One region of the Pseudomonas rosaeacicularis genome, then DNA from elsewhere that is predicted to be linked to it. Evidence: predicted binding sites of a transcription regulator. Region 1 holds the regulator's gene; each other region holds the start of a gene.
The links. Region 1 encodes sigma-54, which starts transcription at its own class of promoters, with help from an activator protein. Its sites were predicted from a motif close to ANTGGCATNNANNTTGCTNT; they were not measured.
Positions count from the first base shown of each region.

Region 2: a site for sigma-54 is predicted at 5,781-5,800, ahead of ACWKWM_RS23070 (CmpA/NrtA family ABC transporter substrate-binding protein). Genes of this name have one in related genera too.
Region 3: a site for sigma-54 is predicted at 5,558-5,577, ahead of glnA (glutamate--ammonia ligase). Genes of this name have one in related genera too.

Region 1 covers NZ_JBSKHT010000024.1:71,743-79,127, reverse strand. Annotated here, with positions in the region: gene ACWKWM_RS26265 (DUF2753 family protein) at 1-386, shown strand, start outside; gene ACWKWM_RS26260 (superoxide dismutase) at 388-999, shown strand; gene ACWKWM_RS26255 (ZIP family metal transporter) at 1,044-1,931, shown strand; gene ACWKWM_RS26250 (DUF1810 domain-containing protein) at 2,045-2,494, opposite strand; gene ACWKWM_RS26245 (zinc ribbon domain-containing protein YjdM) at 2,613-2,990, shown strand; gene ACWKWM_RS26240 (HPr family phosphocarrier protein) at 3,086-3,358, opposite strand; gene rapZ (RNase adapter RapZ) at 3,375-4,232, opposite strand; gene ptsN (PTS IIA-like nitrogen regulatory protein PtsN) at 4,234-4,698, opposite strand; gene hpf (ribosome hibernation-promoting factor, HPF/YfiA family) at 4,711-5,019, opposite strand; gene ACWKWM_RS26220 (RNA polymerase factor sigma-54) at 5,098-6,591, opposite strand; gene lptB (LPS export ABC transporter ATP-binding protein) at 6,785-7,385, opposite strand, start outside.
Region 2 covers NZ_JBSKHT010000018.1:156,855-164,239, forward strand. Annotated here, with positions in the region: gene ACWKWM_RS23050 (sensor domain-containing diguanylate cyclase) at 1-1,306, opposite strand, end outside; gene rlmKL (bifunctional 23S rRNA (guanine(2069)-N(7))-methyltransferase RlmK/23S rRNA (guanine(2445)-N(2))-methyltransferase RlmL) at 1,467-3,719, opposite strand; gene rmf (ribosome modulation factor) at 4,308-4,523, shown strand; gene ACWKWM_RS23065 (quinone-dependent dihydroorotate dehydrogenase) at 4,646-5,677, opposite strand; gene ACWKWM_RS23070 (CmpA/NrtA family ABC transporter substrate-binding protein) at 5,967-7,175, shown strand; gene ACWKWM_RS23075 (ANTAR domain-containing response regulator) at 7,189-7,385, shown strand, end outside.
Region 3 covers NZ_JBSKHT010000010.1:164,385-171,769, forward strand. Annotated here, with positions in the region: gene ACWKWM_RS14840 (GTPase/DUF3482 domain-containing protein) at 1-469, shown strand, start outside; gene ACWKWM_RS14845 (phosphonate degradation HD-domain oxygenase) at 566-1,129, opposite strand; gene ACWKWM_RS14850 (YkgJ family cysteine cluster protein) at 1,299-1,754, shown strand; gene typA (translational GTPase TypA) at 1,928-3,748, opposite strand; gene thiI (tRNA uracil 4-sulfurtransferase ThiI) at 3,889-5,343, opposite strand; gene glnA (glutamate--ammonia ligase) at 5,675-7,081, shown strand; gene ACWKWM_RS14870 (chorismate mutase) at 7,363-7,385, shown strand, end outside.

The DNA of each region.
Region 1 (7,385 bases):
TATACCTTCAGGCCCTGGCATTGGCTCAAGTGTTGTTGGAGCGCTGGAGCGCGGCCGACGAAGCGGTGGCCGCCTTTGTCATTTCCCACCACAACCTGGCCGATCTGCACCTGGCGCTGAAGCAGCCCGAAGAGAGCGCCGAGTATCTGTGCGCCGCCCATCAGCGCTTGCTGCATGTCATCCAGAATTCACACCTGCAGCCGGCCCTGCGTCAGGCTGCGTTCAATCACAGTCACAAAACCTACGCCGAGTTGTTGGGGTTCATCAACGAACACGGCGAATATCCCCGCACCCATCGTTTGCTCAACAGCAGTGGCGAGCACTCGCGCTCAGCGCTTACGCAAAATGCCACCGCTGCGGGCAGCCTTTCTTTTGGAGTTCATTGATATGCCTTTCACTCTGCCTGCCATGCCGTACGCCTACGATGCCCTGGAACCGCACATCGACGCGCAAACCATGGAAATCCACCACAGCAAGCACCACCAGACATACATCAATAACCTCAACGCCGCCGTCGAGGGCACCGAGTATGCCGAATGGCCCATTGAAAAACTCGTCGCCGGTGTGGCGCAGTTGCCAGAAAAACTTCGTCCGGCGGTGATCAATCAAGGTGGTGGTCACGCCAATCATTCGCTGTTCTGGGAGGTCATGAGTCCGCAGGGTGGTGGCTTGCCAACTGATGCGCTGGCAAAGGCGATTGACGACCAGCTGGGTGGCTTCGATGCGTTCAAAGACGCTTTCACTAAAGCGGCGTTGACCCGTTTCGGCAGTGGTTGGGCCTGGCTGAGCGTGACCCCCGATAAGAAACTGATCGTTGAAAGCAGCGGCAACCAGGATAGTCCGTTGATGAGCGGCAACACGCCGATCCTGGGTCTGGACGTCTGGGAGCACGCGTATTACCTGCGTTATCAAAACCGTCGTCCGGAATACATCAGCGCGTTCTACAACGTCGTCAACTGGGCCGAAGTCGCCCGTCGATACCACGCGGCACTGGCGTGATCCTCGCTCAAGGCAGTAGCTAACAACAGGCAGTAAGGCGGTTTATGCGTTCGGAAATACTTACGATCGGCAGTGGGCGGTTGCTTCGTCTGGCTTTGGGGTCGTTGCTGGTACTGGCCGGGACGGGGTTGCTGATCGCCCAGGGTTTATCGTGGTTGAGTCTTGAGCCGCGCATGCTGAGGGCACTTGAAGGCGGCGCGATTTGCGCACTGGGTACAGCGCTTGGCGCGGTGCCTGTGCTGGTGATTCGCAGGATGCCGGTGGCGGTGTCCGACGGTTTGCTGGGCTTTGGTGCCGGAATCATGCTCGCCGCCACAGCGTTTTCACTGATCGTACCGGGGCTCAGCGCCGCCGAAGGCCTGGGTTTTACGCCTTGGGGCGCTGGCGGGCTGATCAGCTTTGGAATTTTGCTGGGTGCCGTCGGGCTGTTCGTTGTGGACAGCCTGGTATCACGGGATTCAAGCCTGCCGCCGTCGCTGGATCATCCCGTTATTCCATCGAACATCTGGCTGTTCGTCATCGCCATCATCGCTCACAACATCCCCGAAGGCATGGCCGTCGGGGTGTCAGCGGGTGGCGGTCTGGCGCACGCAGACAGTCTGGCCATGGGCATCGCCATTCAGGACGTGCCTGAGGGGTTGGTAATTGCGCTGGTGCTGGCGGGAGCGGGGATGTCGCGCTTCAAGGCGTTTTTGATTGGAGCAGCCTCTGGACTGGTCGAGCCCGTGTTTGCGGTGCTCTGCGCCTGGTTGGTGGCGATTGCCGAACTGCTGCTTCCCATCGGGCTTGCGCTCGCCGCGGGCGCGATGCTGCTGGTGGTGACGCATGAAATCATTCCCGAGTCCCGGCGCAACGGTCATCACCGAATCGCAAGCCTGGGGCTTGTCTCCGGGTTTTGCGTGATGATGGTGATGGACACGGCGTTGGGCTGAATGCTTTGGGCAGCTCGAGGGCTGTGGAAGAAAGCTTGCCCGCGATGCTATCCCGACGCCCGGGAGATGCTGCGGATGTACCGGCCTCATCGCAAGCGATCGCTTTCCCGCGCTTACTGCTTGAAATCCCGCGATCCTTTTAGCCCCAATCCCGACAACGTCCTGGGATCAGGCTGCCCGTCGAAAAATGCCTCAAGCACGTCACAAAATTGAGTGTTATTCGGCGCGACGCTGGCAAACAGCGTCATGCTGGACCGCAGTTTCAGGTCGTCGGGCGAACCCATAATGTCTGTCGCGCGACGTCCTCGCCATTTCAACAACGCCTCGATGCAGTTTTCCAGGCGCCAGCCCAGGTGCGGATGTTGCAGATAGGCAAGGGCTTCTTCTGGCCCCGAAATCGCGTAACGCCGTGCCATGTCGCTGTGCCCCAGTCCGCTTAACTGCGGGAAGATGAACCACATCCAGTGGGTTGTCTTGCGACCGTTGCGTAATTGCGCCAACGCGTCTTCGAAAACAGCCGCCTGTGCATCAACGAATCGTTGCAGATCATATGGGTCGTTCATGTGGTTCTCCACGCCTGGTATCCCTAAATAGCAAAGCGCATATGTTTCTATGACTTCAAGCGAAGGAGTTCCTCTCTAGCAAATGCACGGCGACGCCACTGGGTCGGTAAAAACCCTTATAATCCTGCGCCTATTATCTGCTGATGCGAGAACCGCCGTGAGTTTACCGCCGTGCCCTAAATGCAGTTCCGAATACACCTACGAAGACGGTACACAATTCGTCTGCCCGGAATGCGCTCACGAGTGGACTGCTGACGCCGTCGCCGAAACGTCGGACGATGCCAAGGTCATCAAGGATTCGGTGGGCAACACGCTGCACGATGGCGACACCGTCACGGTGATCAAAGACCTCAAAGTCAAAGGCTCGTCGCTGGTAGTCAAAGTCGGCACCAAGGTGAAGAACATTCGCTTGGTGGATGGCGATCACGACATCGATTGCAAAATTGACGGCATTGGCGCCATGAAGCTGAAGTCTGAGTTCGTGAAGAAGGGCTGATGGTTTGCCCCCAAGTGTGTACGAAAAAGCCCCGGCTCTTGTGAGTCGGGGCTTTTTCTTGGTGCGAACAATACGCTGGCAAAGGCGGAGGGCCGTTACTCGCCTTCATCAAACTTGTTGTTGATCAGCTCCACCAATGCATCGAGCGCAGCTTGATCATCCTCGCCTTCGGTACTGAGCTGAATCTCTGTTCCTTTGCCCGCCGCGAGCATCATGACGGCCATGATGCTTTTGCCGTCGACCATGCTTTCGGGGGTGCGGCCCACTCGGATCTGGCAGGCGTATCTGCCTGCCACGCCGACGAATTTAGCGGCAGCTCGGGCGTGCAGGCCTAGCTTGTTGATGATGGTGATTTGGAGAGCGGGCATCGCGAAGGGGATCCTTTCAGCTTAGGTCGCGGTGGCGAACCTGAACATTCTTGAGCGATTGCTGCAAGACCTGGCCCAGTCGCTCGGTCAGGTAGACAGAGCGGTGATGCCCGCCGGTGCAGCCAATGGCGATAGTGACGTAAGCGCGGTTGCTGGCGGCGAAACGCGGCAGCCACTTGTTGAGGTAGGCGAAGATGTCCTGGAACATCTCTTCGACATCCGGCTGGGCTGAGAGGTAATCGGCTACCGGTTTGTCTAGCCCGGATTGTTCCCGCAGCTCTGGTTTCCAGTAGGGATTTGGCAGGCAACGCACGTCGAACACAAGGTCGGCGTCCACCGGCATGCCGCGCTTGAAACCGAACGATTCCACCAAAAACGCCGTACCCGGCTCAGGCTTGTTCAACAGCCGCAGCTTGAGCGCGTCGCGCAGCTGGTACAGATTCAGGTTGGTTGTGTCGATCGTCAGGTCCGCCAGATCAATGATTGGTCCAAGCAGGGTTTTCTCGTCGCGGATTGCCTCGGCGAGTGATCGCGTGGCGGTGCTGAGCGGGTGACGCCGACGGGTTTCGGAGAAGCGTTTAAGCAAGGTCGGCTCGTCGGCATCGAGAAACAGCACGTCGCACTGGATATGCCGCGAGCGCACCTCTTCGAGCATTTTTGGAAAACGCGTGAGATGGCTGGGAAGGTTACGTGCGTCGATGGACACCGCAAGCAGCGGTTCGGCCAGTTCGCTGTTGATCAGCGCGCGTTCGGCCAACTCCGGCAGCAAGCCTGCGGGCAAGTTGTCAACGCAGTAGAAGCCGCTGTCTTCCAGCACATCGAGGGCCGTACTCTTGCCTGAGCCGGAGCGGCCGCTGACGATGATCATGCGCATGTTAGTGCCCGGTTTGCTCGTCGAGGACCACTTGATAGAGCGCTTCGCCGCTTTGGGCAGCACGAAGCCGTTCCCGCACTTCTTTGCGGTCGAGCATGCTTGCAATCTGGCGCAGCAGTTCAAGGTGCTCATCCGTGGCCGCTTCCGGGACCAACAGAACGAACAGCAAATCTACCGGGGCGCCGTCGATCGCGTCGAAATCAACGGGATGGCTGAGGTGGAGAAGGGCACTGATCGGGCTGGAACAGCCCTTGAGCCGGCAATGCGGAATGGCGATGCCATTGCCGAACCCGGTGGAGCCCAGTTTTTCACGGGCTATCAGACTTTCGTAGACGGTTTGCTGCTCAAGGTCGGGCACCTGCTGCCCAATCACTTTGGCAATCGCTTCGAGTACAGCTTTTTTACTGCCGCCTGGCACGTTCACGAGGGAACGGCCAGGGGTCAGGATATTTTCAAGTCGGATCATGGGTAGGGAGTGTCAGCGAGCGGCCGCACCTTTGAGGATGCTTTGCTGCTTTTCCTTATGCTTGAGCAATTGTCTGTCGAGCTTGTCAGTGAGTAAGTCGATTGCAGCGTACATATCGTCATGCTCCGCATTGGCAACCACCTCTCCACCAGGGATATGCAGGGTGGCCTCGATCTTCTGTTTGAGCTTCTCGACGGCCATCGTCACCTGCACATTGGTAATCTTGTCAAAATGCCCTTCGAGCTTTTTGAGTTTGAGCTCGATGTATTCACGCAGGGGCTTGGTCACTTCCAGTTGGTGTCCACTGATGTTGACTTGCATACAGCTTCTCCTTCGTTGCCAGTGCATAAAAGAGGCAGGCTTGGTTGCCTGCCACTGGAACGCTGTGGCCTGTGACCTCTACATCAGTCGCTTGCGCTCGCTGGAAGGCGCGATCCCCAGAGACTCGCGGTACTTGGCGACTGTGCGACGTGCCACTTGAATGCCTTGTGCCTCCAGTAAACCAGCGATCTTACTGTCACTCAATGGCTTTTTCTGATTTTCGGCCGCAACCAGTTTTTTGATGATTGCGCGAATGGCCGTGGACGAACATTCACCGCCTTCTGAGGTGCTGACGTGGCTGGAAAAGAAGTATTTCAGTTCATAAATGCCCCGCGGCGTGTGCATGAACTTTTGCGTTGTAACCCGGGAAATCGTTGACTCGTGCATGCCCACCGCTTCAGCGATGTCGTGCAACACCAGCGGCTTCATTGCTTCGTCGCCGTACTCAAGGAAACCGCGCTGATGTTCGACGATCTGCGTGGCCACCTTCATCAACGTCTCATTGCGGCTCTGCAGGCTCTTGATGAACCAGCGGGCTTCTTGCAACTGATTACGCATGAAGGTGTTGTCAGCGCTGGTATCAGCGCGGCGTACAAAGCCTGCGTACTGCGGATTAACGCGCAAGCGCGGCACTGATTCCTGATTGAGTTCGACCAGCCATCGCTCGTTGTGCTTGCGTACGATCACATCAGGCACGACGTATTCGGCTTCGGTGGACTCGATCTGTGAGCCGGGGCGCGGATTCAAACTCTGCACCAGCTCAATGACCTGACGAAGATCGTCTTCCTTGATCTTCATGCGGCGCATCAGTTGCGCGTAGTCACGGCTACCCAGCAGATCGATGTAATCGCTGACCAAGCGCTGTGCTTCGGCCAACCATTTTGTCTTGGCAGGCAGTTGGCGTAGTTGCAGCAGCAAGCATTCGCTGAGATTGCGAGCGCCGATGCCCGCAGGTTCGAATTGCTGGATACGGTGCAGAACGGCCTCGATCTCATCCAGCTCGATATCGAGCTCCGGGTCGAAAGCGTCGAGCAGTTCATCGAGCGACTCGTCCAGATAACCCTGATTGTTAATGCAATCGATCAATGTCACGGCGATCAGGCGATCAGTGTCGGACATCGGCGCAAGATTGAGCTGCCACAGCAAATGGCTTTGCAGGCTCTCGCCAACCGATGTGCGTGTGGTGAAGTCCCACTCATCATCGTCGTTGCTCGGCAGGCTGCTGGCGCTGGTCTGGTAAACGTCTTCCCAAGCTGTATCGACGGGCAATTCGTTGGGAATGCGCTCGCTCCATTCGCCGTCTTCGAGATTGTCGACGGTGGGGGCGGATTCCTGGTAGGTCGGTTCCTGAACGTCAGGATTGGGCTTTTGCTCGACGCTATCGGCCATCGGGTCGGCATTATCGAAATCGTCGCCTTCTTCCTGGCGCTCGAGCATAGGATTGGACTCCAGTGCCTCCTGAATTTCCTGTTGGAGATCCAGAGTCGACAATTGGAGTAAGCGGATGGCCTGCTGCAGCTGCGGTGTCATCGTCAGCTGCTGGCCCATTCTCAAGACTAGCGAAGGTTTCATGGCAGGGGCTAAACACCTTATTCGTTCGCCGGCGCATATGCGCGCCATCCACTACAGGGCGCCAGGGCGCCAACTTAAGCAAATTATATGCCTGAAACCAGAGTGTTTGCCTAGAGCGCGATGACAATTAATGTTTGATTGGAGGCAAAGGCGGCTTCAGCGCCTATGCGGCAATCAAGTGTCATCGCAACAGTTACAGGCGGAACTCGTGGCCGAGGTATACCTCTTTCACCAACTGGTTCGCCAGAATGGTGTCCGAATCGCCTTCGGCAATCAGCTGTCCATCATTGACGATGTAGGCGGTTTCGCAGATATCCAGCGTTTCGCGGACGTTGTGATCGGTGATCAACACACCGATACCTTTGGCCTTCAGGTGGTAAATGATTTGCTTGATATCGCCAACCGAAATCGGGTCGACACCGGCAAACGGCTCATCGAGCAAGATGAACTTGGGCGAGGTCGCCAGGGCACGTGCAATTTCTACGCGACGACGCTCGCCACCGGACAGGCTCATGCCGAGGTTGTCGCGGATGTGCGTGATATGAAATTCCTGCAGCAGGCTTTCGAGTTCCTTGCGACGAGCCGGACGATCCAGCTCTTTGCGAGTCTCCAGAATGGCCATGATGTTGTCGGCCACTGAGAGCTTGCGGAAAATCGACGCTTCTTGAGGCAGATAGCCGATGCCTGCGCGCGCGCGGCCATGCATAGGCTGGTGACTGACATCCTGATCATCGATCAGGACGCGCCCCTGTTCGGCCTGAACCAGGCCGACGATCATGTAGAAGCAGGTGGTC
Region 2 (7,385 bases), on a different contig from region 1:
CGTAACGCTGAGTGAGCTCCCGCGTATGTGCCTGAAGCTCGGCCGGCAAGTGCAACTGCTGCAACGTCAATCGTCCGCAGACCGCGGCACTGTCGTAGCCGAGCATTCGCTGCGCTCCGATGTTGAAAGTGGTAATCACGCCATTGAGGTCTGTGCCAATGATCGCCACTTGGGTAGCGGCGTCGAGCACATTGCGCAGTTGCCCGTGAGCATCGCGCAGTTGCAGTTCGCGCTGCCGCAACTGAACCGTACTCTGTTCGACCAGGCGCAACGCGCGCTGGCGCTGGCTGATCAGCACATACAGCAAGGCGCTAAGCATGAAGCTCAGCAGAGCGCCCACTATCACGACACTGTCGGTGGCCGACGGGTTAGCGCTCAAAAACGCACTCGTCGGCCTGATCTCGAGCAGGTATTTTCGGTCGGCGAAGGTCAAGTCGCTATGAATGTACAGGTGACTGGCTGCAGGCCCAACGCCGGACTGGTACAGCACGTCTGGCCATTGCGGCACCGTCACGTCGCTGAGCGTAAGCGACAGATTGTCCTGCTCCTGCTGCGGCAAACCGTCGGACATCAGTTTGCGCGGACTGATGACCGCCGAGACATAACCATCGAGCAGCGTAGGATCGATGACCCCATTGCGGTCACGGCTGACTACCGGCGCGACCAGTAAAACGCCATTGCTGAAGCGGGGATCAAGGCCAAGAATATCCATACGCGGAGAGGCGGCCATGCGCGCTGACTCGCGAGCCTGCTCCAACGTCGCGTGCCGTACACTCTCGGAATTCTGATCAAAACCCAAAGCCGCTGGCGTCGCGGTGCGCGTTTGACAGTAGCGGACCGGGTAGTAAAGCTCACGTCGGGGCGATGGCTCCAATGCGCCAGAGGCTGCGATCGATTTGATCGAATACCCCTCAAGCCCGTCGCGCCGGGCATGGGCTTCAAACGCCGGGCGGTCGGCATCCAACACGCGAGGCGCCCAGGAATAGGCCTCGGTCCAGCTGAGCATGGTATTGGCAAAACCATTGAATTCGTCTTGGGATACTTCATCGGAGTAGACGAAGAAACGCCGCAGGCCGTCCAGGCGTTGCACCTGCCCGTCCAGGCGCTCCTGCACTCGACTCAAACGCTCGTTACCGAGCAGGTCGAAACGCTGCTGCAACTGACGCCGGTAAAGCTCGGTATTGGCCAACGCCAACAAACCCGTCAGCACTGCGCCCGCTGCGAACGCCAGAATGCCGACCACCCATGAGCTGGCGTCTTCACTGATAAAGCCCAGTATCTTGGGTTTTGGGGAAGTTGACGACATACGCAAAACTCATGACGCCACTGTGTTGCCGCGACATATGGCCATGCATCTCTTATAGCGATTCGCCATTAGCTTGCCTAGTGCAGCATGTCGCTCACCCCGCACATCGTGCACCTGACCGACGAAACAGCCGTCAAGTCAGGTGAACGGTATGTAAGCCCTAGCGGGCGGTGATTTTCCAGGCACGGTGAATCTTGCTGTTGCGGGCAAAATCCGGGTCCAGCGTTTGCGCCGTGATCTCCTCGACCGCATAACGCTCGGCCAGGTTTTCCTCCAGCTGGAACTTGCGGAAGTTGTTGGAGAAATACAACACGCCGCCCGGTGCCAGGCGCGCCATGGCCAGATCGATCAGTTGAACCTGATCGCGCTGCACGTCGAAGATGCCTTCCATGCGCTTGGAGTTGGAGAAGGTCGGCGGGTCGATGAAAATCAGGTCGTACTCATCACGGCTGGTTTCAAGCCAGACCATGACGTCGCCCTGCTCCAGCCGGTTCTTGTCGGAGAAACCGTTGAGCGACAGATTGCGGCGCGCCCAGTCCAGATAGGTTTTCGACAGATCGACACTTGTGGTGCTGCGCGCGCCACCCTTGGCCGCATGAACGCTGGCGGTCGCGGTGTAGCTGTACAGATTGAGGAAGCGCTTGCCGGCTGCTTCGCGCTGAATACGCATGCGCATCGGGCGGTGGTCGAGAAACAGGCCAGTGTCCAGATAGTCGGTCAGGTTGACCAGCAGCTTGACCCCGCCTTCCTTGACCTCGACGAACTGGCCTTGAGCACTTTGACGCTCGTACTGCTTGGTCCCGCTCTGGCGTTCGCGACGCTTGATCACCACCCGGCTTTTGTCGATGTTCAGCGCCTGAGGAATGGCCGCCAGGGCATCGAACAGTCGAGCCGAGGCTTTCTCGGGATCGATGGACTTGGGCGCGGCGTATTCCTGAACGTGAACCCAATCTTCGTACAGATCGATCGCCAGCGAATACTCGGGCATGTCGGCGTCATAGACGCGATAACAATCGATGCCTTCGCGACGTACCCATTTGCTGAACTGCTTGAGGTTTTTCTGCAAGCGATTGGCGAACATCTGCCCGCCTTCGCTCAAGCGCGCCTGCTCAACCACAGGCGCCGGCTCGCGAATCGGATTGCCGTTCTTGTTCAACTTGACCGGCTCAGGCGCCACATCGTGCTCGGCCTGCTCGCGTTCGATCTGGCGTTGCTCCGGGGTGCGGCGCTCGCCAGTTACAAACTGGTCCGGCTGAACCTTGATCAGCAGCAGTTTGCACGGCAAGGCGCCGTTCCAGAACGCGTACTGCTTGTGGCTGCGAATACCCATGCGCTTGCCCAGATCCGGCGCGCCGGTAAATACAGCGGCTTCCCAGTTCAGGCAGGCCTGACGCAGACGCTCGCCGAGGTTCTGATACAGATACAACAGGCTCGCCTCGTCACCCAGACGCTCGCCATACGGCGGGTTGCAAATGACCAGGCCTTTCTGGTTCTGGTCCGGGCGCGGCTCGAAGGTCGCGACTTCACCCTGATAGACCTTGATCCACTCGCTCAGGCCAGCTCGTTCGATGTTGTTGCGCGCCGGTTGGATCAGACGAGGGTCGGCTTCATAGCCACGAATCCACAACGGGGTCTTGGCCAGACCTGCCTGTGCACGGGCCAGGGCTTCATCGTGCAGCTTATGCCACAGCGCCGGAACGTGACCGAGCCAGGCTGAAAAGCCCCAGCGCTCGCGCTTGAGGTTAGGTGCGATATCGGCGCCAATCATGGCCGCTTCAACCAGGAACGTACCGACACCGCACATCGGGTCAGCCAGCGCGCCGCCTTCGGCCGCAAGCCGCGGCCAGCCGGAACGAATCAGAATCGCCGCTGCGAGGTTTTCCTTGAGCGGCGCGGCGCCTTGCTGCAGACGGTAACCGCGCTGATGCAGGCTGTGACCGGACAGGTCCAGCGAAAGGATGGCTTCGCCTCGATCCAGACGCAGGTGAATACGCAAATCGGGATTGAGCTTGTCGATCGAAGGACGCAGGCCGTCGGGCGTGCGCAGTTTGTCGACAATGGCGTCCTTGACCTTCAAGGCCCCGAAGTGGGTGTTGTCGATGCCAGAACCATGGCCGCTGAACTCCACCGCCAAGGAACCGTCCGGCTCAAGATGATCTTGCCAATCGACGTCGAGCACGCCGTGGTAAAGATCTTCAGCGTCCTTCATCGGGAAACGCTTGAGTACCAGTAAAACCCGGTTGGCAAGGCGCGACCACAGGCACAACCGGTAGGCTGTTTCCATATCGGCCGTACCACGGATGGTCGAAGTGTGTTCGCGGGTATCTTCCAGACCAAGCGCGGTGGCTTCCTCAGCGAGCAGGCCTTCGAGTCCCTTGGGGCAAGTGAGGAAAAGTTCGTAACGGTCCGACATGAGTAATCCAGAGCCTTAGGCTTGAGCGGCGGGACAACGCATTGTCCCGCCCGATTTAAAACAGGCGTCTTTCTTGGAGAACGCCTGCGTGGCACACACATTGTGCCGGTCCACCCCGGCGAGCCTCATTAATGAAGACCAGCGCCGTGGCAGTCGATGAGCAGGTCCGAAAACCTCAGCAAAACTGATATTAAAAAACCACTATTGAGCCCGACAACGTCCGCAATAAAAAGTCACATCCTTGACCCTTCGTCGTTTTCACGCTGACTGCAAACCGCCAGCAGTTGGTGTTGAGACACAGTCTCGATATCAGCGCAGAACCCTGTTTTCAGGGGGCTGCCCGAAAAATCGCACCCGAACGAGGTTGCTTCTTATGGTCTTAATACGCCAAACATGAACTTCTTATGACAAAACGGTCATTCACAGCGCCCAATGCATTGGTTAGAAATCAACACAGGTTGTCGTCGCAATGACGGCAGCACCTAAGCCCGCGACGCCGGCAGCGGGTACCAACGGCAGAAAATTTCTGCCCGACCTCAACATGAGGTCTCAAGGGACATTACAGTCAACAAACGAGGGCAACACCCTATGAGAAGACTTAAGCGTGATCCGTTGGAAAGAGCATTTTTACGCGGATATCAATTTGGTGTTCATGGAAAATCCCGTGAGCTTTGCCCCTTTACTCTACCGTCAGTACGCCAAGCCTGGATCAACGGCTGGCGAGAAGGACGCGGCGACAACTGGGACGGTATGACCGGCACTGCGGGTATCCACAGACTCAACGAACTTCACGCGGTCGGCTAAACACATAAGGACGCTTGCGACTAAACATTCTTCGTTTTCATCACACCATGCGTGCCCCATCCGGGCCGCGGGCTGAAGCCCAGGGGGTTCCATCAAGGGACCCCCTTTTTATTGGCTGAAGTTCAGACGCCAGAGCGTGGCATCGCTGCAATCGCATCCACAGACTGGCGAATCAGCGCCGGCCCCTTATAAATGAAGCCCGAATAAATCTGCACCAGACTGGCACCGGCGGCGATCTTCTCGGCCGCGTGTTTGCCCTCGGTGATACCGCCAGCGGCGATAATCGGCAATCTACCGGCCAACTCGGCGGCCAGCACCTTGACGATGTGCGTGCTCTGCTCGCGTACCGGTGAGCCTGACAACCCGCCTGCCTCGTCCGCATGGGGCAAGCCTTCAACGCCTTGGCGGCTGAGGGTGGTGTTGGTGGCAATCACAGCGTCCATTCCGGATTCAATCAAGGCGGCAGCGACCAGCGCGGTTTCTTCATCGCTCATGTCCGGCGCGATCTTGATCGCCAGCGGCACGTGCTTGCCGTGAGTCTGAGTCAACGCTTGCTGGCGAGTCTTCAGCGCCTCGAGCAGTTGCTTGAGCGAATCGCCAAACTGCAGACTGCGCAGGCCCGGGGTGTTGGGCGAGCTGACATTGACCGTGACGTAACTGGCGTGGGCGTAGACCTTGTCCAGGCAGATCAGGTAATCATCGACTGCGCGCTCGACCGGAGTGCTGAAATTCTTGCCGATATTGATGCCCAGAATGCCGTCGTATTTGGCGGCCTGCACACGGCTGACCAGATGATCGACGCCGAGGTTGTTGAACCCCATGCGGTTGATGATCCCTTCAGCGTGGGGCAGTCGGAAGATTCGCGGCTTGGGATTGCCAGGTTGTGGCAGCGGGGTCACCGTGCCGATTTCAACGAAGCCGAAACCCAGCTGGGAGAAGCCGTCGATGGCCGCGCCATTTTTGTCCAGGCCTGCCGCCAACCCGACCGGGTTTGGAAACTCAAGGCCCATGACCGTCGTCGTCAACTTGACCGGCGCCTTATTAAACAGACCGTTGATGCCCAGCCGCCCTCCCGCACCGATCAGGTCGATCGACAGGTCGTGGGAGGCTTCCGGGGAGAGTTTGAACAGTAACTGGCGGGCCAGGTTATACATGGGCGGGCGCGGCTCGTTGCGGCTGAATTCAGCGGGCGATTATAGACGCCGCACCGGTGCAGCGCGAGGCCTGTCCTGAACTTTGCACGGCGCTCGCGCCATCGGTGGCATATCGCTTGCTTCGCTAAAGCCATCGAACCCGTTCCAACGGCGGAGCGGGTCATCGGACAATGGCGTCGCAACTACCCTTGCTGAAGCAGCGGGTGGAGCGACGCTTTTTTTATGGAAGTCGCGTGGCGCAGTTCATCCACGCAACATCAGCCAGCGACCTTCAAGCGGGACCGAAGACATGAGTGAAATGTTAAACAGCGCGTCAGCCTGGGTTGCCGGCAGCGACGCCCCCGAACTCAGCAGTATCGATGTCGGCTTCATGGCCCTGACCGACAGCGCGTCGCTGGTAGTGGCCGCGACCCAAGGCTTTGCGCAACCGTATGGATTGAACATCAATCTGCATCGGCAAACGTCCTGGGCCAATTTGCGGGACAAACTGGTCAACGGCCAGTTGCATGCTGCCCACAGCCTGTACGGGCTGATCTACGCCGCGCAGCTTGGCATCGGCGGACAAGCCAAAGACATGGCGGTGCTGATGGGGCTCAATCAGAACGGGCAAAGCATCAACATTTCCCGCGCCTTGCAAGATGCCGGCGTGATCACTCCTGAGGCACTGGATCGGCGCACGCACCAAAGCGACTCAAAACTGACCTTCGCGCAGACTTTCCCTACCGGCAATCACGCGATGTGGTTGTACTACTGGCTGGCGAGTCAGGGCATTCACCCACTCAACGATGTTGACAGCGTGGTGGTGCCGCCGCCGCAAATGGTTGCGCACCTGGAGGCTGGGCGGATTGACGGTTTCTGTGTCGGAGAACCCTGGGGCGCCAGCGCTGTGGCTCAGGACTTGGGGTTTACCATGGCCACTTCTCAGGCGATCTGGCCGGATCACCCGGAAAAAGTTCTGGGCTGTACCCGCGAATTCGTCGAGCAGTATCCAAACACCGCACGAGCGCTGGTCATGGCTGTGCTTGAGGCCAGCCGCTTCATCGAACAAAGCGTCGACAACCGGCGCAGTACCGCGCAATTGCTCAGCGCCAGCGATTACGTCGATGCCCCGGTGGAGGCCATCGAGTCCCGCCTGCTCGGCGAATACGACGATGGGCTGGGCAACCATTGGCAGGACCATCACCCCGTGCGCTTTCACAATAACGGCGAGGTCAACAAACCCTATTTGTCCGACGGCATGTGGTTCATGACCCAGTTCCGGCGTTGGGGTTTGCTGCGTGAAGACCCGGACTACCTCGCGGTTGCAGGGCAAGTGCAGCAACTGGCGCTTTATGGTCAGGCGGCCGAGGCGCTGGGCGTCCCCGTTCCCGATGCCTCCATGCGCAGCAGTCAGTTAATCGACGGCAAAGTGTGGGACGGCAGCGATCCCGCCGGCTATGCGCACAGTTTCAAACTGCATGCATTGGCCGATGCCGCACCCGTCGCCGTCGATCGTTGAGGAGGATGCCTTCATGCTGCGTATCCTGCTGATCAACGACACACCAAAAAAAGTCGGACGCCTCAAGGCCGCATTGACCGAAGCGGGGTTTGAGGTCATCGACGAATCAGGACTGATCATCGATCTGCCCGCGCGCGTCGAGGCCGTGCGTCCGGACGTGATCCTGATTGACACCGAATCCCCCGGCCGCGACGTGATGGAGCAAGTGGT
Region 3 (7,385 bases), on a different contig from region 1:
CAAACTACTGGGTGTACGCGTGGGTGGGGGGATTGCGGCAGGGGCCGCGGCCGGTGCCGGTGTGGATTTGCTGGTGGGCGGCATCACCTTGGGCGCTGCGGCGCTGGTGGGCGCTATCGCAGGAGGCGCTTTGCAGACGGCGCGCAGTTACGGCGGGCGCCTGCTCGGCAAGATCAAAGGACAACGTGAACTGACCGTGGACGATGCGGTGTTGCGCTTGCTTGCCCTGCGTCAGCGGCAATTGCTGATTGCACTTGAAGCCCGAGGCCACGCCGCCCTGGACAGCATCAAGCTGACGGCGCCGCAAGATAAAACCTGGCGCGAGGGAAAATTGCCGGATGCCCTGCGCAAAGCACGGGCGCACCCGCAATGGTCGTCGCTCAATCCGCATCCGAAACTCAATCAGGCCGAGCGGCAGGAAGCGATTGAGGGTTTGGCGAGCAGTTTGGGTATGCCTGCGTCTCTGTAGGAGCGAATTTATTCGCGAGGCACCCGTTCCGGCGCGATAAAGATGTGTCGATTGTGTCGCCTTCTCGCGAATAAATTCGCTCCTACAGAATCGCGCTTAGCCTTGCAGCAAATTTGTCGCCTTGCCCTTCAACACCTGCAAATCAATCACCGGCACGTTTACCTCTTTGGCCCGTTCATCCCATAGCCGCATTCGCAGGCTGATCTGGTAAAGCGGGTCCTGTTCGAACGCATCTGCCTCGCCTTCGGTCATTACGCCGCCTTGGTACTCAAGCGTTCGACGGCTGGCTTCGCTCAGTTGTGCGTAGTAGCCGGGCTGGCGCAGCGTCAGGTACCGCTTGGCCTGAACATGACTTTCGACGAGTCTGGCTACCCGTTCGCTAAAGCCGCAAGTGCGCAAATAGTCGGCACCCACACGCTCGTGACTCACAACGCCATAGCCACCCATGCTTGCGGCATCCGCGTCGGGATGGCAGATATGGCCAATGTCGTGGAAAAACGCCGCCAGCACGACTTCGTCGTCGTACCCTTCCACCATCGCCAGTTGCGCGGCCTGCGACATGTGCTCGATCTGGGAAACCGGTTCTCCGATGTAGTCGTCGGTGCCGCGTAGCACGTACCAACTGAACACTTCGTTCACTTTTTGCTCAACCGTGTGCATGGTCAATTCCTGATGATCGTCCGCCCATGAGGGAGACTATCTTGCTCACCACTTACGACGGTTGGATGACGATGGGTGCTGCCGACAGTCGCTTTGATGATTTGGGGATACTGTTAGCGCCCCGGCCCCGGTATCATCGCGCGCCCGATACACCCGGAACCTGAAGCACATGAAACCCACCTTGATCGCCGCCGCAGAAATCGACCGCCTCGATACCTGGGCCAAATACTCCAGCCACATGTGCGGGGGCTGCATTTCCAGCTGCTGCACGCTGCCGGTGGAGACAAAGATCAAGGACCTGATCCGGATTGGCATCGTTGATGAGTTCGAAATGGGCGAAAACCCAAAGAACATTGCCAAACGGTTGCAGAAAGAAGGGATCGTCGAGCGCTTCAACCAGAAGACTGGGATTTTCACCCTGCAGCGCATGAGCAACAACGACTGCCTGTATCTGGATCGCAAAAGCCGCCTGTGCACGATCTACGAAAAGCGTCCCGATACCTGCCGCAATCACCCGAAGATCGGGCCACGCCCAGGCTACTGCGCCTATGTACCCAAGGCTGTGGTACGTGAAGATCGTGGGACGCTGGGCTCAAGCACTGGGCATGCGCCGCTGAAGTTCTGATGCCTTAATCTGTAGGAGACAACTTGTTGGCGAGACAGGTTAGGCGATATGACTGACGAAATGCCTCGCGAACAAGTTCGCTCCTACAGGGATCACATCAACAAATCCCGCACAAACAAAAACGCCCCCGACCTTGCGGTCGGGGGCGTTTTTTTACGGCTGACTAAAAACTATCAGTTGCCGCTTTTCTTGGCAGCGCGGGTACGCTCGCTTTCGCCAAGGATTTTCTTACGCAGGCGGATCGACTTCGGCGTCACTTCGCACAGCTCGTCTTCTTGAACGAACTCGAGTGCTTGTTCCAGCGTGAAGCGGATAGGCGGAACCAGAGCGATGGTTTCGTCTTTACCCGAAGCACGCATGTTGTCGAGCTTCTTGCCTTTGGTTGGGTTGACGCCCAGGTCGTTGTCGCGGCTGTTGATACCGACGATTTGACCTTCGTACACGTCTTCGCCGTGACCCAGGAACAGCTTGCCACGCGCCTGCAGTGTTTCCAGGGAGTAGGTCAGTGCCTTGCCGGTCGCAACCGAAACCAGCACGCCGTTCTGACGGCCGGACATGTCGCCGGACTTCATCACATCGTAACGGTCGAAGATCGAGGTCAGGATGCCTGCACCGGAGGTCAGGGTCAGGAACTCGTTACGGAAGCCGATCAGGCCACGTGCCGGGATGTTGTACTCAAGGCGAACACGGCCCTTGCCATCCGGAACCATGTTGGTCAGATCGCCCTTACGGATACCGATCTGTTCCATGATCGAGCCCTGGGACTCTTCCGGCAGGTCGATGGTGACGTTTTCGTACGGTTCGTGCTTAACGCCATCGACCATACGGATGATCACTTCTGGACGACCAACACCCATTTCGAAGCCTTCGCGACGCATGGTTTCGATCAATACCGAGAGGTGCAGCTCACCACGGCCGGAGACTTTGAACTTGTCGGCGGTGTCGCCTTCTTCAACGCGCAGAGCAACGTTGTACAGCAGCTCTTTGTCCAAACGCTCTTTGATGTTACGGCTGGTGACGAACTTGCCTTCCCGACCGCAGAACGGCGAATCGTTAACCTGGAAGGTCATCGAAACGGTAGGTTCGTCAACGGTCAGCGGCTTCATCGCTTCAACGTTCTGTGGGTCGCACAGGGTGTCGGAGATGAACAGCTCGTCGAAGCCGCTGATGCAGACGATGTCGCCGGCAGCTGCTTCTTCAACGTCTACACGGTGCAGACCGTGGTGACCCATCAGCTTCAGGATACGGCCGTTGCGGCGTTTGCCATCAGCGTCGATCGCTACAACCTGAGTGTTTGGCTTGACCTTGCCGCGAGCGATACGGCCAACGCCGATGATGCCCAGGAAGCTGTTGTAGTCCAGTGCCGAGATTTGCATCTGGAACGGACCTTCACGGTCAACTTTCGGAGCCGGTACGTTGTCGACGATCGACTGGTACAGCGGCGTCATGTCTTCAGCCATGTCGGTGTGTTCCAGACCGGCAATACCGTTCAGCGCAGAGGCGTAAACGACTTTGAAGTCCAGCTGTTCTTCGGTAGCACCGAGGTTGTCGAACAGGTCGAAGATCTGGTCCAGAACCCAATCCGGACGCGCGCCTGGACGGTCAACCTTGTTGATGACCACGATTGGACGCAGGCCGGCTTCGAAAGCCTTCTTGGTCACGAAACGGGTTTGCGGCATCGGGCCGTCTTGAGCGTCGACCAGCAGCAGAACGGAGTCGACCATCGACATCACACGCTCTACTTCACCACCGAAGTCGGCGTGGCCCGGGGTGTCCACGATGTTGATGTGGTAGCCATTCCAGTTGATCGCGGTGTTCTTCGCGAGAATGGTGATACCACGCTCTTTTTCCTGGTCGTTGGAGTCCATCACGCGCTCATCGTTGAGCTCGCCGCGTTCCAGGGTGCCGGATTGACGCAAGAGCTTGTCAACGAGGGTAGTTTTACCGTGGTCAACGTGAGCAATGATGGCGATGTTGCGTAGATTTTCGATCACTTGTGTATCTCGATCAGAGGATTCGGTCAGCTGACTAATTGTAGACAGCTATGAATATAGAGTCGGCTAAAGCCGTTACGGCTTGACGACTGGTGTCGGGGGGCCGGTGACGCAAGCCACAGGCAAACAGCCCCGGGCACTTAGCTCGGTCGATAAACGCGCACATTGGCATGCCCCTCACTGAGCAAATGGTGGGCATGCAGGCGACTCATGACGCCTTTGTCGCAATACAGCAGGTACTGGCGCGTGTAATCCAGTTCCTTGAAACGGCTGTTCAGTGCATAGAACGGCAGCGCTTGTACTTCAATGCCAGGTAGCTCAAGCGGGCGATCGTCCTGTTCATCCGGATGACGGATGTCGATGACGACCTGGCCTGCCAGCGCCTGACTGACTTCTTCGATTTCGACGCCTTGGCCCAATTCATCGATCACACGATCGACCGGGACCATTTTTGCGTTCTCCAGCGCACGCTCGAGAATCGCCATGTCGAACTGTTGTTCTTCGTACTCGACGCGGTTGCGTTTCGCGGCGGTCTTGGGGTTGACCGAGATCACCCCGCAGTATTCAGGCATGTGGCGCGCAAAATTGCCTGTACCGATCTGATCTGCCAGATCGATGATGTCTTGCTTGTGGCTGGCGATGAGCGGGCGCAGTACCAACTTCTCTGTCACCTGGTCGATCACCGACAGATTGGGCAGGGTCTGACTCGAAACCTGGGAGATCGCCTCACCGGTGACCAGCGCATCGATTTCCAGTCGATCAGCGATAGCCGTCGCAGCGCGCAACATCATACGCTTCAATACTACGCCCATATGACTGTTATCGACTTTTCGGAGAATTTCTCCCAGAACTTCCTCGAATGGGACGCTGACAAACAGGACTCGCTGGGAACTGCCGTACTTCTTCCAGATGAAATGCGCGACTTCCATGACGCCCAGTTCATGGGCCCGGCCGCCCAGATTGAAGAAGCAGAAGTGGCTCATCATACCGCGACGCATGATCTGATAGGCGGCCACGGTGGAATCAAACCCGCCGGACATCAATACCAGCGTTTGCTCCAGTGATCCCAGCGGGTACCCGCCCAGGCCTTCGTGCTGGCTGTGGATTACAAACAACCGTTGGTCGCGAATTTCCATTCGCACTTCAATTTCAGGCGCTTTCAGAGAAATACCAGCAGCGCCGCACTCCTGGCGCAGGCGGCTGCCGACGTATTTCTCGACGTCCATGGAGCTGAAATCGTGATGCCCGGCACGCTTGCAGCGCACCGAAAATATTTTGCCAGCGAGGACGTCACCGAAGTGCAGCTTGCACTTCTCATAGATGTCGTCCATATCGCCCAGCGGATACTGATCGACCTGCAGAAAATACGTGATGCCCGGCATGCAGCTCAGGCGCTCCGTCATGTCGTGCAAGGCCTTGGGATCAGTTACCTTGGTTTCGACATCGAGGTTGTCCCACACGCCATCGACCACCAGCGCCGGGTCCAGGTCACGGAGCACGGTGCGGATGTTTTTGGCCAGCTGCTTTATGAAGCGCTTTCGCACCGGCCGGCTTTTGATAGTGATTTCTGGGAAAACTTTAACGATTAGTTTCATGAAAACAGCGCGCAAGGTGCCGGTCGAAAAAGAGGGGGCGGGATTATAGCGGAAATTGCTCAAGGTTTAACCAGTTATCGTGCAGCGAATCATCAGCGCACCAAAACGGCACCACTAGGATTTAAACAGCACCAATAAGGTGCGGCATATTTCATAAATGCGCCGTTTTGTGAGCGCAAAGCCGCTAATAAGACCAGAAAACCCAACACAGGGCACTGGCATGCAAATTGCTCCCTTGTGAGGCAGGTTGCCTTGGCCGACTATCGCGCCCGGCATCACCCAAATTAAAGGGCGTACAACTACCCAGCCCTAATCCACCCCGGAGGACAACATGTCGAAGTCGGTTCAACTCATCAAAGATCATGACGTTAAGTGGATTGATCTGCGCTTCACGGACACCAAAGGCACTCAGCACCACGTGACCATGCCTGCTCGCGATGCGCTGGAAGACGACTTCTTTGAAGTCGGCAAAATGTTCGACGGTTCCTCCATCTCTGGCTGGAAAGGCATCGAAGCCTCCGACATGATCCTGCTGCCGGACGACGAAACTGCCGTTCTGGACCCGTTCACCGAAGAGCCGACTCTGATCCTCGTTTGCGACATCATCGAACCTTCGACCATGCAAGGTTACGATCGCGACCCACGCGCCATCGCTCACCGCGCCGAGGAATACCTGAAGTCCACCGGTATCGGTGACACCGTATTCGCGGGCCCAGAGCCAGAATTCTTCATCTTCGACGAAGTGAAATTCAAATCCGATATCTCCGGCTCCATGTTCAAGATCTACTCTGAACAAGGTTCGTGGATGTCCGACGCCGACATCGAAGGCGGTAACAAGGGCCACCGTCCAGGTATCAAAGGCGGTTACTTCCCGGTTCCACCGTTCGACCACGACCACGAAATCCGCACCGCAATGTGCAACGCCCTGGAAGAAATGGGCCAGGTCGTCGAAGTTCACCACCACGAAGTGGCAACTGCTGGCCAGAACGAAATCGGCGTGAAATTCAATACGCTGGTTAAAAAGGCTGACGAAGTTCAGACCCTCAAGTATGTCGTGCACAACGTTGCCGACGCTTACGGCCGCACCGCTACCTTCATGCCTAAGCCTCTGTACGGCGATAACGGTTCGGGTATGCACGTTCACATGTCCATCTCCAAAGATGGCAAGAACACCTTCGCTGGCGAAGGCTATGCCGGCCTGTCTGACACCGCTCTGTACTTCATCGGTGGCATCATCAAGCACGGCAAGGCGCTGAACGGCTTCACCAACCCGGCGACCAACTCGTACAAGCGTCTGGTCCCAGGCTTCGAAGCACCGGTAATGTTGGCCTACTCGGCTCGCAACCGTTCCGCTTCCATCCGTATTCCTTACGTCAACAGCCCTAAAGGCCGTCGTATCGAAGCACGCTTCCCGGATCCAGCAGCTAACCCGTACCTGGCGTTCGCTGCACTGTTAATGGCTGGCCTGGACGGCATCCAGAACAAGATCCACCCTGGCGACGCAGCTGACAAAAACCTGTATGACCTGCCACCTGAAGAGGCTGCAGAGATCCCACAAGTTTGCGGCAGCCTGAAAGAAGCCCTGGAAGAGCTGGACAAAGGTCGTGCGTTCCTGACCAAAGGCGGCGTTTTCAGCGACGACTTCATCGACGCTTACATCGCCCTGAAAAGCGAAGAAGAAATCAAAGTACGCACCTTCGTACACCCACTGGAATACGAGCTGTACTACAGCTGCTAATCCAGTCACGTCGGCTGTATCGACGTAAAGAGAGGCCTCCTTCGGGAGGCCTTTTTTGTTTCCGGAACAAACGCCTGCCCTTGGGCACGGACATCTGTTCAAATCCAAATCCGAAGGCAGTCGCGAGACGTTGCTTTCCAAGCGGGAGAGTCTGAACTGAAAAAACAACCTGTGTGGTGGTATCCCGTTACCGCACCTGCATCTGCGTGAAGCGTAATACTTGATGCCTCGCCCATGCTGCGAATTGGCCTGGGCATCAACTTATTTCACACGGAACCGCTATGAGAAACCTCTTCGCATATGC